One region of the Sulfurospirillum sp. UCH001 genome, then DNA from elsewhere that is predicted to be linked to it. Evidence: riboswitches for the same ligand, from Rfam matches in the RefSeq annotation. Region 1 holds a riboswitch; the other holds the start of a gene.

Region 1 (8,339 bases):
TGAATATGAGAAGTTGCAAGGCCTACTTCTTCGGCATTGGCGATATCAAGTTCCACTTCACCATAACTCTCCAACAGTGCTTTTTCAATGTCAGTAGCAATTCTCTCTTTGTTCTCATCACGCACCACAACACGGTCAATAATTACTTTAATCGTGTGCTTTTTCGTTTTAGAAAGTTCTATCTCTTCATCCAAACGCACCATGACACCATCAACAAGCGCACGTACATAGCCCTTATGGCGTAAAGATTCGATCATATCAGCAAAACTACCTTTTTTCTCACGTACCAGTGGCGCTAAAATAGAAAGTTTTGTCTCAGGAGGAAGCTTTAATACCTGTTCAATGATATCTGCCACTGACATTTGTGAGATCTCTTTACCACAAAGATGACAATGCTGTTTACCAACGCGTGCATAGAGTAAACGCAAATAGTCATAAATCTCAGTAATCGTTCCTACCGTAGAGCGAGGGTTTTTGCTGGTTGTTTTTTGATCGATCGCAATAGCAGGTGTTAAACCTTCAATTTTCTCTACATCAGGCTTACCCACACGGTCCAAAAACTGTCTCGCATACGAAGAAAGAGACTCGATGTAGCGACGTTGCCCTTCTGCATAAAGCGTATCAAACGCTAGAGTACTTTTACCACTTCCACTTAAACCTGTAAAAACCACAAGCTTATTTTTTGGAATTTCTAAATTGATATTTTTTAGATTGTTCTCTTTAGCACCGTAAATTTTTATCATAGGACATTTAACTCACTTAAAATTTTATTGATTGTTAGTATAAACATAATGACATACAAGATTAAAAGGGCTCTTTTTTGCACCTTTTTTTCAACTTTATGGGAAACTTTCACCCCAAAATAGACACCGATTAACGAACCAATGCCCACAGCAACACCGGCATTATAATCCACATGCCCATGCGAAGCCAAACTGATAAACCCAGATATGGAACCAAAAATAATAAAAAAGAGTGTTGTACCAACCGCTTTTTTAATGTCCCAATTCATAAAACCTACCAAAACAGGTGTTAAGAAAATGGCACCACCCGTTCCCGTACTAATGGCAATAGCACCTATGATAACACCGACAACAAAGAGTAAACTCTTCGACTCATTCGGCTCACTTTTCGAAACAGTGGGTGCTGTAAAAAACTTATAAATAGACATCGCTAAAATCGTTGCAAAAAGAATTAAAAGCGCAATTCGAGGTAGTGCGTCAACGATAAATCCGCTAAGTGCTGCACCAAAAAGTGCACCAAATCCTAAGAAAATACCGCTGTTAAGTTGCAAGACACCTGCTTTATAGTTGACGTAGGAGCCAAACATCGAACTAAATATCATCTGCATAACAGAAATACCAATAGCCATTTTGATGTCGTAACCAAAATAAATCAATGCAGGTACAAGAATCGTTCCTCCACCGATGCCAAAGAAACCAGAAGAAAATCCTACTAAAATACCGAAAAATGCAAGCCCCACTAACATATATGCCAACTTTAATTATAAGATGATTGATTGTACTAGATGCGCTCTTAATAAACGATTTAAAGTGGATGTTAAAAGAAGATGAGCTCTTTGCATTTTAATTCATGCAAAGAGCCTAATAGTTATTTACGAGAGAGTTTATACCCAATGGCTAATACAATCAACCATGCAGGAATAAGATAAACAGAGATATTGATACCATCAATAAAAAGCATCACACCCAAAATCATCACGAAAAACGCTAGACAGATAATGTTGCCCATTGGGAACCAAAATGCTTTAAATTTAGGCTCTATGCCCTCTTTAATTTTTGCATAACGGAATTTAAGATGCGCAAAGCTAATCATAAACCAATTAACTACCAACGCTGAAACAACAAGTGCCATCAAAAACTGAAATGCACCCTCTGGCATAAAATAATTAAGCGCGACACATGTACCTGTAATGAGCGCAGAGAATAGTACGGCATTGACTGGAACGCCTTTACTGTTTAGGCGCATCATCATTTTAGGTGCATTGCCTTGTGCTGCTAAACCAAACAGCATACGTGAATTTGAGTAAACGCCACTGTTATAGACTGAAAGTGCCGCTGTTAAAACGATCGCATTGAGTACATGTGCAATAACATTTTGATTGATCGTGCTAAAAACCATTACAAATGGCGTGACTTCTTTGGTCATCTGCATCCATGGCATTAAAGACAGAAGTACCGCAAGTGCACCAATGTAGAAAATAAGAATACGGTAAATAACTTGATTGGTCGCTCTTGGAATGGTATGACTTGGATCGTCTGTTTCAGCCGCAGCAATACCAATTAACTCAAGCCCACCAAATGAGAACATGATGAATACCATCGCCATCAAAAAGCCTTTAATCCCATGTGGAAAAAAGCCGCCTTCTAATGCCCAAAGGTTACTAAAGTGTGCACTCTCGCCACCATTACCACTGACAAGCAAGTAACTACCAAATGCAATCATCGCAATAATAGCCGCTACCTTAATGATAGAAAACCAAAACTCAAATTCACCGTAAATACGGACATTGACTAAGTTTACAAGGTTAACCAAAACAAAGAAAAACGCTGCTGATGCCCATGTTGGGATGTTTGGAAGCCAAAAGTGAACAAACGTACCAATCGCTGTTAGTTCTGCCATACCTACTAAAACATAAAGAATCCAGTAGTTCCAGCCCGATGCAAAACCCGCAAATGGATGCCAGTATTTGTTTGCAAAGTGACTAAATGATCCAGCAACTGGCTCTTCAACAACCATTTCACCCAGTTGTCGCATAATCATAAATGCAATAAATCCACCCAGCGCATACCCTAAAAGTACCGCGGGACCTGTCAATTGTACGGTTGTAGAAACCCCTAAAAATAGACCTGTACCAATAGCTCCACCCAATGCAATAAGCTGGACGTGTCTATTTTGCAAGCCTCTTGAAAGCCCTTTTGTGTGCATAAAATTCCTTCAAAAAAATTAACGCGCTATTGTAGCGTTTTTCAAAAAAATTATTCCAATGCTGTGATTAAAAAATATTCTTATGTATAAAAAATTCTCTTTTTAAAATCACTTTATCATCTTAGGATTTTCTTTAATATATAATTTAAATAGTTTCAAATATAATGTTCTCTTAGCGCATATTAAGGGGTTATGAATGAATCAAGCCGTCATTGAAGCCACACGCAGTTTTTGTGAAACTATTTTATGTGAACTGCCTCAAAAAGCAGCTAATTTGGGAGAATACTTTTATGGTTCTGCCATTTCTCTTCTTGAAAACGATACAGAACACACATGGTATCTTTTCTTTGAAAAAGAGGTACTGAGTGAAATTGCATTTAACCTTCTTTTTGAAGAAAATCTTTGTGAAAATGACTTAGATGACCTTTTAAAAGAGATCGCCAACCAAATCATCGGTTCTGCAAAAGTTCTTTTAGAAGAAAAATACCCCAATAATACCTATCAACTCAATGTTCCTGAATTTATGGGCAATGTTTGTAGACCTTTTCCCATTCAGCTTCAAGACACACACCATTACCTCATCAAAAACAGTACATTTGTGATTGCACGTTAAGAAATGTAAATAAACGAAACGACACTTAAACAAACGTACTGCTTTTTAAACCCAACTCTTTTTCTTAAGTCGCCTCTTTGCATAGTTCTGTATAATCAACTTCTTTTAATTGTTTACCATTGTCTGTGGGGGTGCCGAACTTAGGGCTGAGATAATACCCCAAGAAGTCCATTAATGTGGCTTCACGAACCTGATCTGGGTAATGCCAGCGTAGGAAATAAGGAGATAAACGCATGAGTAAAGTACTCGACAATCTTGAAAAAATAGATTCATCTTACATTCAAAACTTTCCAAGTTCCAAGAAAATTTACATCCAAGGTTCACGCCCTGACATTCAAGTCCCAATGCGTGAGATAGAACTCAGTCCAACGGCTAAAAGTGATGGAACGTTCGAAGAAAACCCACCACTTCATGTCTACGATACTTCAGGTGTTTACACTGACCCAAACGTTAAAATCGACCTACACCAAGGTTTAAAGCCTATTCGTGCCAAATGGATAGAAGAAAGAGGCGATACTGAGCAACTGAGCGATTTTAGTTCTGTCTATTTTCACAAACGCCATGATGATGCCGAGCTAAACGCGCTTCGTTTCCCCAACCTCAAAAAACCACGCCGTGCAAAAAGTGGTCAAAACATCACCCAAATGCACTACGCAAAAAAAGGCATCATTACGCCAGAAATGGAGTATGTCGCCATTCGTGAAAACTGTAATCTTGAAGAGGCACGCAAAAACAAACTCCTTGGCTCTCAACACCAAGGCGAGCATTTTGGGGCAAACTTACCAGAGGTTTACACTCCTGAATTTGTCCGCCAAGAGATCGCCGCAGGTCGTGCAGTCCTTCCGCTCAATGTCAATCACCCAGAAGCCGAGCCGATGATCATCGGTCGTAACTTCATGGTCAAGATCAATGCCAACATCGGAAACTCTGCAACCACTTCATCCATCGAAGAAGAGGTCGAAAAGATGCTTTGGTCTACCCGTTGGGGTGGCGATACCGTGATGGACCTCTCCACAGGTAAAAACATCCACGAAACACGAGAGTGGATTTTGAGGAACTCAGCTGTGCCGATTGGTACCGTGCCAATTTACCAAGCCCTAGAAAAGGTCAATGGCATCGCCGAAGACTTGACATGGGAAGTATTCCGTGACACACTTATCGAGCAAGCAGAACAAGGGGTGGACTACTTCACCATTCATGCAGGTGTTCGCTTAGCATACGTACCGATGACGGCAAAACGACTAACAGGCATCGTTTCTCGAGGTGGAAGCATCATGGCTAAATGGTGTCTGCACCACCACAAAGAGAACTTCCTCTACACCTATTTTGAGGAAATCTGTGAGATTATGAAAGCCTACGATGTGGCGTTTTCACTCGGAGATGGCTTACGCCCTGGCTCACTGTATGATGCCAACGATGAAGCGCAATTTGCTGAACTGGAAACGTTGGGTGAACTTACCAAAATCGCATGGAAACATGATGTTCAAGTGATGATCGAAGGACCAGGACACGTTCCGATGCAAAAAATCAAAGAAAACATGACCAAAGAGTTAGAGGACTGTTTTGAAGCACCGTTCTATACGCTTGGACCGCTCGTCACCGACGTTGCTCCGGGGTATGATCACATCACCTCAGCTATCGGTGCAGCACAAATTGGCTGGTACGGTACCGCCATGCTCTGCTACGTTACCCCTAAAGAGCATTTAGGCTTACCAAACAGAGAAGACGTTAAAGAGGGCATCATCGCCTACAAGATCGCCGCACACGCAGCCGACCTTGCTAAAGGTTTTCCAGGAGCACAAATCAGAGATAATGCCATGAGCAAAGCCCGTTTTGAGTTTCGATGGTACGACCAGTTCAACATCGGTTTTGACCCAGACCGTGCTCGTGAATACCACGACAAAACCTTACCCGTCGAGAGTGCCAAAGTAGCACATTTTTGCTCGATGTGTGGACCAAAGTTTTGCTCCATGAAAATCTCACAAGATGTACGTGACTACGCTGCAAAAATCGGTACAGATGATGTAAGTATGGCACTTAAAAAAGGTTTGGAAGAACAAGCCGAACACTTTAAAGAGAGTGGTGGACAGATTTATCAATAAAAAGTTTTAGCCCTTTTGCAGGGCTAAAAACTACTTATTTACTCCATGATGTCCATTGCCTTCAGTTCTAGCAATCAGCTCATCCATATTTTCCCCACCCACAAAATAGGCTTTTCCAAATCCAAAGGTCGCTTCGCCGTACATTACTTTGAACTCATAGAGATTAAAGTCCAACATCTTTTTAAGTGTCCCCACCATCTTGGCATCAAACTTCTTAGCAAAAAGTCCTAACACTTCCACAAAACGCTCACTTCCTCTCTCTATCTTTTGGCTATCGCATTGTAAACTCACACGTTTTCGTGCAAACAGGTTGTCGGTTTTACTCTCGTCTTCTACAAAAAAGAGTGATGCTTTGGGATTTTTTTGCAAATTTTTAGCATGTGTTGCAATGTCGGAGATATAAACGTAAAAACGGTTATTGTTGTAAATGTAAGGTGCGTAAGAGCTAAAAGGGTGCCCTTTACTATCAAGGGTACCGATGATGGCAGTTTGAATAGTTGCGATAAATTCTTTCATGGATTCACTTTTTTATTTTTAGTCTAACACGAAGGCGTTAAAAAAGTGCTCCAAAATGCTAATTAACTCTGCAAACTAAGATTGCCTCTTTCGAGGCAATCTTATAACCACGACGGTTTTGCGTCAACCCCAACACCATCACTCTCGGTATAGCCATCTAAGCTCTTTGCTTTGGCTTGAATACAGATGAAACGAAGTGAGCTTGCATTGTCCGCTTTGATGCAACGCTCCCCTTTAGGGTCTATACGAAACGCATCGCCCTCTTTTATGGCAAACTCTTCGCCATCAATGTATAAAAGCCCTTTGCCACTAAGCACTACATAAATCTCTTCATTGTTTTTATGTGCATGTACAAAAGGAACACTTACACCTGCAGGGAGTTCATTGACAGAGACTTCTGCACCACTTAATGCCAAAACATCGTGCAGTACAACACGACCTAATGATGCGACATCACCGCATGAGATAACTTTATAATTTTGTCCTACTTTTTCCATAATTTTTCCTTTGATTGAGTTTATTGTTTATTCACACTAAATTTAAAATATAAAAATGACTTTTCGCCTCCTTAATTAATTAGATATCTAACTATATGGCTAATTTTTTACTCTCTCTTTTCAAAATTAATAATTGCTTTTTCAAGCAATATCTCGAGTAACATCCCCTCTTCTTCTCTAAGCCCCGCATAGGCTAATGCATTGAGATCTTTCGAAATAGCTTCAAAAATGGGTCTAAGCGCAAACCCTTTTTCGGTAAGAGAAATCATCGTAAAACGGGCATCCACATCTGATTTTACACGTTGTACATAACCGCTTTTTTCAAGCTTTTCTACTAGAACCGTTACTGTGGGTTTTGTTCTGTGAATTTTACGCGAGATTTCGCCCATTTCATAACTACTACCATCAAATAATAAACTTAAGATATCACCATGACTAGGCGCAATATCTGTCAGTTCATATTTTTTCAGCTCTGCAATAATAAATTTATTGGCTTTCTCTGCAAGTCTGCTGGAAAGCGCTATAAGTCTTTGATTTTTCATAAGCCGCATTATAGTTAGATATCTAATTAATGTCAAGTGCCTCATTTTATGGATAGGAGAAAGAGATTTTGCGTTACAATACCCTTTTCAAAATCTTGCACATAAAGCTTTACCATGAACATAGCGCTTTCCATTCTTGCCATTTATGTTTTCATTCTACTCGGATACATTGCCAAAAAGATTTTCAAAGAAGAGTTGGCTGAGCGCGGTATGGTCATTCTCTCGGTCTATTTTCTGCACCCCATCTTTTCATTTTGGGGACTTTCCACGAAACCGATGAGCTTAGAGCTGTTGCAAGTGCCGTTTTATTATGTCCTTTTTTCGCTTCTTACCATTGTCGTAGGATTTATTTTTGCAAGAATGTTTTTTGAAGATGTGAAAGAGCGCTCCATCATGACCATAGCCGCGGCGATTAACAACACAGGCAATTTGGGCATTCCTCTTGGCATCGCCATCTTTGGACAAGATTCTATCATCTACACCAGCATGATGAGTGTTGCCAATACCCTTATGACATATACCTTGGGTGTATTTTTTTACTCTGCAGGTACATCAAGTATGAAACAAGCATTTTTGAACATCTTTAAACTGCCCGTCATTTGGGCGGCGATGTTCGCACTTGGACTTAATTTTGCAGGCATTGTGATTCACCCTACTCTCTTTAAGTCGCTGGAAATGGGGGCGTACTGTATGGTGGTACTTCAACTCATTGTGTTTGGAATGTACCTTTACAACATGAAACTCGGAGAGCTGAACTACAAACTGTTGTTGCACGTTCACCTCATCAAATTTGTCATCATGCCTATCATTACGGTGTGGCTGCTCTTTTTTGTGTTCCCCTTAGAGCCGTTTGTTGCTTCGGTACTTTTTTTAGAACTCATCGTGCCACTGGCGGTTACCAACGTAAACATTTCAGCCCTTTATGACTGCAAACCTGTGGATGTAGCAAGCCTCATACTCTTTACTTCGCTTCTGTTTATTCCTTTTTTGCTGATGGTAAGTTACCTACTCGCTTACTTTGATATCGCACATTTGGGTTAGATTTTTTGGTAGAGATGGGTGATTTTCACATAGTCGTAAAAGTCACTTAAGAGCAAATAGCGCAACCGATGTCTTCAAA
Region 2 (8,339 bases), 580 kb from region 1:
TAAAAGAGCTCCAAATCCTGTGCTTAACCCTGCAAAGAGTGTGAGAAGAAAAGCAGGTATGAACTGCTCTAAGCTAACATCGACCATACCTGCCTCCTTAGTGTTATTGCATTGATTTCTTTAAATCGCCAATAAATTCGGTAATATCGTCATGCAAGTTTTGAAGATCTTCTTCATGCATAACTTCATCAGCTAAAATTTGAGAAACTAAGTCATATGTGACAATGTCTTTGTTACGTGTAAGATCTACGATACTAGAATACGTTGCAATGGCACACTGCTCACCTTTAATGGCATCTTTTAAAACAGCTACCACATCAAAATCATTAGGTGCATCATAACCACAATTGGTCTGTTTGAGCCAATCCGCTGGATGTAAAAGTGGAGCTCCACCTAATTGAATGATACGATCTGCAACCATAGTTGCGTGTCTGAGTTCATCTGCTGCGTGCTGAACAAGTTCTGCAATCGCTGCATCTTTCATCAACCCTTTAACCACTTTAGCTTCAATAAAATACTGATAATACGCTAACCACTCGTCAGCATAAGCACGATTGAGTGTTGTGATGATCTCTTGAACCTCAATACCTTTGATAATAGAATTTCCAACTCTTGCCATCATTGACTCCTTTATCATTGTTTATGAAGAAATCATACAGCTATCAAACTAAAATATATATTAAATAATAATTATTCCTATTTATATAAACTTATTTTAGCTTTCTCGATTAATGTCATGTAATTCATTTCACTAATTCTATCAATCAAAGCTGTGTGAAATGTTCCCATACCTTTACTTTTATCTGCTATTTCACCAGAGATAGACATCGTCAAAATCCCTGCAATTGCGCTTGGAAGTGCTTTTTTTGAAGCACCTAAAAAACTACCGATCAAAGATGTTGTCATACATCCAGTACCGGTGACATTTGTTAAAGCAACATCACCATTTTCTAGAATATAACACTCTTTTGCATCAGCTACAATATCAGTTTTACCGGTTATTGCAATCACGCATCCTAATTTTTTAGCTAAATGGGAAGCAATAATAGCACCATCACTCTCTTCTTCTAACGAATCAACTCCAGCGCTTTTAGATTCAAGCCCCGCAATGGTTTTAATCTCAGCCATATTGCCACGAATAATGCTAAACGAGATTGTATTCATGAGTTCTGCAACACTCTTTTTTCGAAAAGATGTTGCCCCTACTCCTACAGGATCAAGAACTACAGGAATCCCTTTAGCATTTGCCGCTTTACCTGCTTCTACCATAGAGGCAAGGGTTCGTTCATTTGCCGTTCCAATATTTAAAACAAGTGCATCACAAATGCCAACCATCTCTGCTACTTCGTCTATTTCATCTGCCATAATAGGAGAAGCACCAATGGCTAAAACGACGTTAGCACAGTCATTGACCGTCACATAGTTGGTGATATGATGTACCAAAGCTCGCTTTGTTTGGAGTGCTACAAAAACTTCGTTCAATTGATCTTGAATGTCCATGTTGCCATAACCTTTTTCGTAATAATAAATATCATGCTTGTTGCAAGCATCGTAGGAAGCGTTGAACCGAGTGGTAAATCAAACGTCATAAACCAATAATAGAGCCCTACTCCAATCGCCCAAACGATGAGTGCTCCTATGTGCAACGACAAAGAAGGCTCAATTTGCTCTTTTTTAAAGATAAAATAATCACTTAGCAAAATGGCAAATAACGGTCCAAAAACTGAACCTATAGCATATAAAAAGGTTTCATACTGCTCAATAGGAGTAAAAATAGCAATCAAAAGCCCAATAATAGCCATTGCAAAAGCAATTTTTCGCTCGCTCATTTGCGGGAAAATATTGGTAAATGTCACCCCTGCTGAATACGCATCAAGAAATGTTGTTGTAATGGTAGAAAGAAGTACAATTCCAAGCGCAGCAAATCCTAAATTGAGCGTCATCATCATAGAGCCTACACTTGCGTCTTTTGCATACAATGCAATCGCTAAGCCAATCGCATACATCAATGAACTACCGATAAAATACCCCATAAAACTACCAACAAGGCCAGATTTTCTACTCTTAGCAAAACGTGTATAATCAGAAATCAGAGGAAGCCATGATAGAGGCATAATGATGCTAAGCTCTAATGCAGCTCCAAAACTCATTTCATCTGTGGGTGCAGCTAGTAAAATATTGCCTTCTTTAAAAACAACTCCACATAAAATTAGTGTGAGAACAAAAAGAAGAACAACAGCTACAACATTGAGTTTTTGGAACCCTACTTTTCCAAGCCAAATCCACAGACCTATAAAAATCCCAATAGCAATTGCCCATGTATTGATACTGTCAAATCCAAAAAGTGCAACTCCAAGTTCATTAGCAGCACGTCCACCAGAAATAATCATCACAGCCGTCCAACCAATGAGTTGAAAAACATTGAGAAGTGAGAAAAGGTAGGAGCCATAATGACCAAAAGAGATGCGTGTGGACATAATGGCTGGAAGTTTACTTTGAGCTCCAATATAACCACCTAAGATTAAAATCAATCCACCAATCAGATGCCCTAACAGAATAGCTTTTAATCCTTGCTCAAACCCTAATGGCGCTAAAAGTCCACCCGTAAAAATCTCCGCCATTGAAACAGCAGCACCAAACCAAAGTGCAAAGAGCCCAAAACCACTTAAAGTTGTTTTTTCTTCCATCATGACTCAATTCCTGCTTTTGTATAAAGTGCGTAAAAATGGTGCACGGGACCAACGCCATGTCCTAATTTAAAGCCATGCGTAATCGCTTCTGTAATGTACGCTTTTGCTGCTTCAACGGCTTCTTTTACTGGTAGTCCTTTTGCAAGGTTTGCTGCGATGGCAGAAGAAAGGGTACAGCCTGTTCCATGAGTATTGATGGTTTTTAGACGAGCTGAATGTAACAGATGAAACGTCTCACCATCATAAAGAACATCGGTGGCATCATTTTCCAAATGCCCTCCTTTAACAAGAACGTATTTACAACCAAGTTTATGCAAATCAAGCGCTGCTTTTTTCATAAGCTCAATCGTATCGATTTTATAACCCACGATCACTTCTGCTTCTGGAAGATTGGGGGTAATAAGTGTCGCCATCGGTAAAAGAATGTCAATAAGTGCTCTTTTGGCTTCGGGTTGCAAAAGGTCATATCCGCTTTTCGAGATCATCACAGGATCAATCACTAAAGGCGGCAAGGAGTATTTTTTAAGTGTCTGTGCGATAATTTCGATGGTTTCAGGACGAGAAACCATACCAATTTTTACGGCATCTACACGAATGTCATCAAAAATCGCTTCAATTTGATGTTCTATAACGGATGGGGTAATGTCTTGGACATCAAAGACACCTTGAGTATTTTGCGCGGTAATGGCAGTAATAACACTCATGCCATAGGTGCTATTGGCACTAAAAGCTTTTAGATCGGCTTGAATACCTGCACCTCCGCAGCTGTCAGAGCCTGCAATCGTTAAACAATGTTTCATAAATCATTCCTCAAATCTGTTGAGATAAAAAGTTAGCAGAGGGATTTAGAGAAGATGTGTGTTATTTTGATTGAGCTTTCCTACGCTGGCATTACCCAGATCAGGTCACAAGGATCAAAGAATCACCATTCTTTATCTCAGCTGGTTTACCAGCCCTCCTAGCACTAACTATTAAAGACAATTGTACTCTGATTTATAGGTTTTTTCAAGCACAAAAAAATGCAGGTTTAAAAGCCCGAAATTCCCTTGTATTCTTCTAATAACTGTGGCTTACCAAAGTAATACCCTTGCGAATAATGCACACCAAGTGCATAAAGAATATTAAAAATTGTCTCATTTTCAACAAATTCAGCAATAGTTTTGATATTATGTTCATTGGCAAAACTCACTATCGTTTTAACAATAGAGATAGAATAATCATCCGTAGCAATATTTTTAATCAAACTGCCATCAATTTTGATAATATCTGGATCATAATCAAGGAGTCGCTCAAAATTAGAGTAGCCGCTTCCAAAATCATCAATAGCAATAGAAACACCACGCGATTTCACTTCTTGAATAAACGTTTTAATCACATCAAACTCTTTAATGCTTGCATCTTCGAGTAGTTCAAACGTGATGCGATGGGCATGTTCTTTATGGGTATCTAAAAGATTAATCAGTTTGTTACGTGTGACCTGCTCTTCAATATCAATAGCGGAAATATTGATCGTAATGTCGGCTGATGTTTGATACAACGCCTGAAATGAGTTATCCAATACTTTTTGCGTAATTTGAGTGTAATAACGCCCTTTTTTAGAAATATCTAGAAAATCTGCGGGAAACCAGAGGTTGTGATTTTCATCAACAAGTCTGACTAAAGACTCAAATTTTGCTATTTTTTTCGTTTTGTTATCAATGATAGGTTGAAAATAAGAGATAATGCCTGACGTATTTAACGCTTTTTTAACCGCAACAATGATTCCCATATTGACCTGTGCTTGGGCTTGCATCTCTAAAATCAAATCTGTGGCAAGAATAAAATTAATCTTTTTGCGCTCTGCTTTTTTAATACCAAAATGTGCACTTTGATACGGTTCTTTCCCACCAAATGCTAAACTAGCTATTAACGAAGCACTGTATTCGATTTGATTGAGATGAATGATCTCTTCTTCAATCTCTTTGAGAAGCTCTTTAATCTTTTGACCCAAGCTAAGAGCGATTAAAGGACATTTATTTTTATCAATAGCTAACGCATACTCACCAAATCCCAACGTATAAATTTTTTCAAAAGGACAGGCTTTGGCGATATTTTCTAAAAGTTTATCCCCTAATCTACGCTCTAAAAGCTCAATTAATTCATTACTATAAAAATCTTCAACAGTCGCAAAATCTTCTATCTTTAGAAGTACCACTACGGCTTCTTCGGTACTATGGATATAGTCAAAAAGTTGCTTTTTAGGGTTCATTACTTCCGTGATATCATTGTAAAGCGCGATATACTCAACCACTTCGCCTTTTTTATTGAGAATAGGTTTAATAGCTGTTTTGATGTAATAACTGCTACCATTTTTACATCGATTTTTGATAATACCCTGCCACAAGTTTCCACTGCTTATTGTTTTCCATAAATCTTGAAAAAGCTCTTGTGGTGTATCTTTATGCCGTACAATACTGTGTTTTTGACCAATGATTTCATCACGGCTAAAACCAGAAATAGTACAAAAAGCATCATTCACGTAGGTAATGACTCCATGTTTGTCAGTCTTAGAAACGATGGCACTTTTATCGGTAACTTCTAGGTATTGGGTTAAAAGTGTTTGGAGTTTATCGTGTTCTGCTTTAAGGCGAATTTTTTCAATGACTTGACTTAAAACATCCATAAATTGCCCTATTTCAATAGGTTTCAGAAGATACCCTTCAACCCCTAGACGAATACTCTCTATAAAATACTCAGCTTCGTTGTACGCTGAGAGTATCAAAACAGGCGTTTGAGGACTTAGCTTCCGAATCGCTGCTGCCATCTCTAAACCATTCATTTGAGGCATTGTAATATCGGTGATAACTAAATCAATATGATAATTTTTAAATTTTTCCAAACCATCTTCACCATCAACTGCTTCGATAACACGTCCAAAAAACTCTTCAAAAATCAACATGGAACCTGCGCGTGCCCCAACGTTATCTTCAACGTATAAAAGTGTTAAATTTCTGGCATCTACAATACATTTTTTGAAAACTGATTCCATTTATTGTCCTTTAACTTACAAGCGATGAGCGGGGTAAAGTAACTGTGAAAATAGCACCATCTAAACCATTTGATGCACATAAATTTCCACCACAATGCTCTTCAATAATTTTATGGCTCATATAAAGCCCCAATCCTGTACCGTCTTTTTTGTTTTTTGTACTAAAATAGGGCTCAAAAATACGCTCGATAACAGCACTTGAAATTCCTCCGCCATTATCACTGATTGACACAATCACACTACCATCATTTTTATACGTTGCTATTTTAATCCAAGGATTTTCTATCTTATTCTCAAGAAGAACATCTTCTGCATTTTTAATGAGATTCAGCAAAACCTGCATCAGTTCATTGGCATATGTCATTATGTATTCATTAGAGTTATACTCCATGATTAACTTAATCTTTTTGTTTTCTAAAGAGACACCAATAATTCCTAAAACCTTCTCAATAACCTCTTCTAAACTTACTTTATCTTTTGCCTTACTTGGTTTAAAAAATTGTCTAAAATCATCGATTGTTTGGCTAAGGTATTGTGCGTAACGATTAACATCGTTCAGTTTTTCAATAAAGAGTGTCTCATCAAATTTTTTCAAAGTAAGTTTTAAATGCAATCCTTGCACAGTTGAGCTAATAGCACTTAGAGGCTGTCTCCATTGATGCGCAATCATACTGATCATCTCACCCATTGAAGCAAGACGGGATTGCTGAATGAGTTGTTGATCTTTTTGCCTATTTTTTTCTACTTCTTGAACAACACGCTCTTCTAATGTAAGGTTGAGTTCTTCAAGAGCTTTTTGAGCCTTAATTTTCTCCTTTTCCCTCTCTTTGTCAATGCGGATTACAATGAGCATCACCAAGAAAATAAAAAGTAAGAAAGGAACCATGGCTTTGAGAAACCTCTCTAAACCCACAAGAAATGAAATAACTTTTTGATAATGTTTTTTAGAAAAATCCAGTGCTAAAATAGCGACACGACCATCTTTTTGAACGATAGGATATAACAGCGTTGCCCAAAGAGCATCGACTCTATCTTTTTGATAAATCACTTTTGCTTCTCGAAAACGAATCACATCTTCCCATGAAGTATCTTCTGGCTCAAAAAGCTCTTCAAACTGAAATTTGTCACTTTTTTCCTGTCCACCATCAAGAAGAACTCGAAACAAAATAGAGTCTGTATCTGGCTTATCTATGATAAAAATATTTTGAATTTTTTGTGTTTTAAACGTAGTAAGAAAGCGCTCTAATCCTTCTCTTAACTTGGGGTTTTCTCTTAATGCTGTATAGAGATTTATCGAGTCATTAGAACTTAAAATATAACGTGATATATTTTGGGATATCTCCTCAACTTCTTCAACACCTGTTCTCTCAAAACTTGTCGCAATCTCATTTTTTGTATGTGAGAAGAAAAGATAAAAAAGTAATGTTGCTGCTAAAAGGAGTACCGTAACAAAAGTAAGGAAACGTGAGAATGTCATCTTATTGAACATAGCGTACCAACTCTGGTGGAAGAAAAATGTTAAATTTCTCACATCGCTCTTTGCTAAAGCGTAACTGAGGACGACCTTTCCGCCAATAAAAGGCACCAATGACATGTTCATCATTTTGAAAAAGTTCATATTCGGTTGTAAAACGTGGTAACGTCTTACACGCTTGTGGTAATGTCTCAAAACGTGAGCCATAAATCATATCAGCATGACTACACTGTTCAATGACATATGTAAACGTACTTCCTCGTAACGATATAGAAGGGTTGTGTTCATAAACAGATACAGGTGTATTGTTAATAGACAAGAGTTTAAATACTTTTACAATAAGCTCTTGTTCAGGCGTTTCTGCAAAACTAATCGTGAATGAAAATACCAGCAAGATAAGCGGTTTTAAAAAAGCCATTCAACCCCTAACATCACGATTCGCTCTTGAATAGGTATTTTTAAAGGCTCCATCGGCGTAAATGTTGTAAAATCAAAACGTGATAGAGTCTGTTTTTCTGCTTTATTAAGTAGGTTTTGTCCTTTAAGTGAAACGATAAGATTGTCACTAATGTTATAGCGTACACCAAGCGTTAGATCAAACCCCGCGTTGTCATAGTATTCGCTTCGTGTTACAAACATCTCTTCAAAAAAGTCGAATTTATGGTAGCGATTTTGGTTACGAAGTATGACTTGATGATTTCTAAATTCTTGATGATAACCAGCATGATCAATCTCTTTATAACGATATGCCAAGGTGATTTTATTGATGGCATCATACTGGTATGTGTACTGAAGGTATGAACTTAAATGGGTTGTTGTCGCATCTGCTGTATCTACTCGCATATTAGCATTGACATAAGGTGCATCTTGAATCCAAGCATAACTTATAAAAAATTCATAAAGCGACGGACCGTCTTCGTATTTGAATTCTTGCGCTATTGAATCAAGTGTCATCTTTTCTGGATAGACTGATTTCATGTAAAATGAACCAATCAGATAGGGCTCTATATAACTCTCTGTATGAAATACAAAACTCTTTGATGTCCACTGATCGTTCGTATAGGTGATGCCAGCTCGCAACATCTGGACATCTTCATTCTCGTAACCACCATTATTATCAACATTACTGCTTTGCGCACCCAAAGTA

What was found. Region 1 has a riboswitch for thiamine pyrophosphate ahead of thiC (phosphomethylpyrimidine synthase ThiC). Riboswitches for the same ligand answer to the same signal wherever they lie in the genome.
Region 2: linked by a shared signal. The riboswitch ahead of thiD (bifunctional hydroxymethylpyrimidine kinase/phosphomethylpyrimidine kinase) and the one ahead of thiC (phosphomethylpyrimidine synthase ThiC) in region 1 are both predicted to bind thiamine pyrophosphate.

What each region holds. Positions count from the first base shown of each region.
Region 1 is NZ_AP014723.1:610,579-618,917, reverse strand. Features, by position in the region: gene uvrA (excinuclease ABC subunit UvrA) at 1-743, opposite strand, end outside; gene UCH001_RS03185 (sulfite exporter TauE/SafE family protein) at 740-1,489, opposite strand; gene UCH001_RS03180 (amino acid permease) at 1,612-2,949, opposite strand; gene UCH001_RS03175 (chemotaxis protein CheX) at 3,146-3,562, shown strand; TPP riboswitch at 3,680-3,797, shown strand; gene thiC (phosphomethylpyrimidine synthase ThiC) at 3,796-5,664, shown strand; gene UCH001_RS03165 (HugZ family protein) at 5,695-6,180, opposite strand; gene UCH001_RS03160 (cupin domain-containing protein) at 6,282-6,677, opposite strand; gene UCH001_RS03155 (MarR family winged helix-turn-helix transcriptional regulator) at 6,785-7,219, opposite strand; gene UCH001_RS03150 (AEC family transporter) at 7,334-8,260, shown strand; gene UCH001_RS03145 (hypothetical protein) at 8,307-8,339, opposite strand, start outside.
Region 2 is NZ_AP014723.1:1,189,097-1,197,435, reverse strand. Features, by position in the region: gene zupT (zinc transporter ZupT) at 1-87, opposite strand, end outside; gene UCH001_RS06000 (ferritin-like domain-containing protein) at 104-619, opposite strand; gene thiM (hydroxyethylthiazole kinase) at 697-1,500, opposite strand; gene cytX (putative hydroxymethylpyrimidine transporter CytX) at 1,479-2,690, opposite strand; gene thiD (bifunctional hydroxymethylpyrimidine kinase/phosphomethylpyrimidine kinase) at 2,687-3,490, opposite strand; TPP riboswitch at 3,551-3,660, opposite strand; gene UCH001_RS05980 (EAL domain-containing protein) at 3,718-5,718, opposite strand; gene UCH001_RS05975 (sensor histidine kinase) at 5,729-7,249, opposite strand; gene UCH001_RS13215 (hypothetical protein) at 7,197-7,610, opposite strand; gene UCH001_RS05965 (TonB-dependent receptor) at 7,598-8,339, opposite strand, start outside.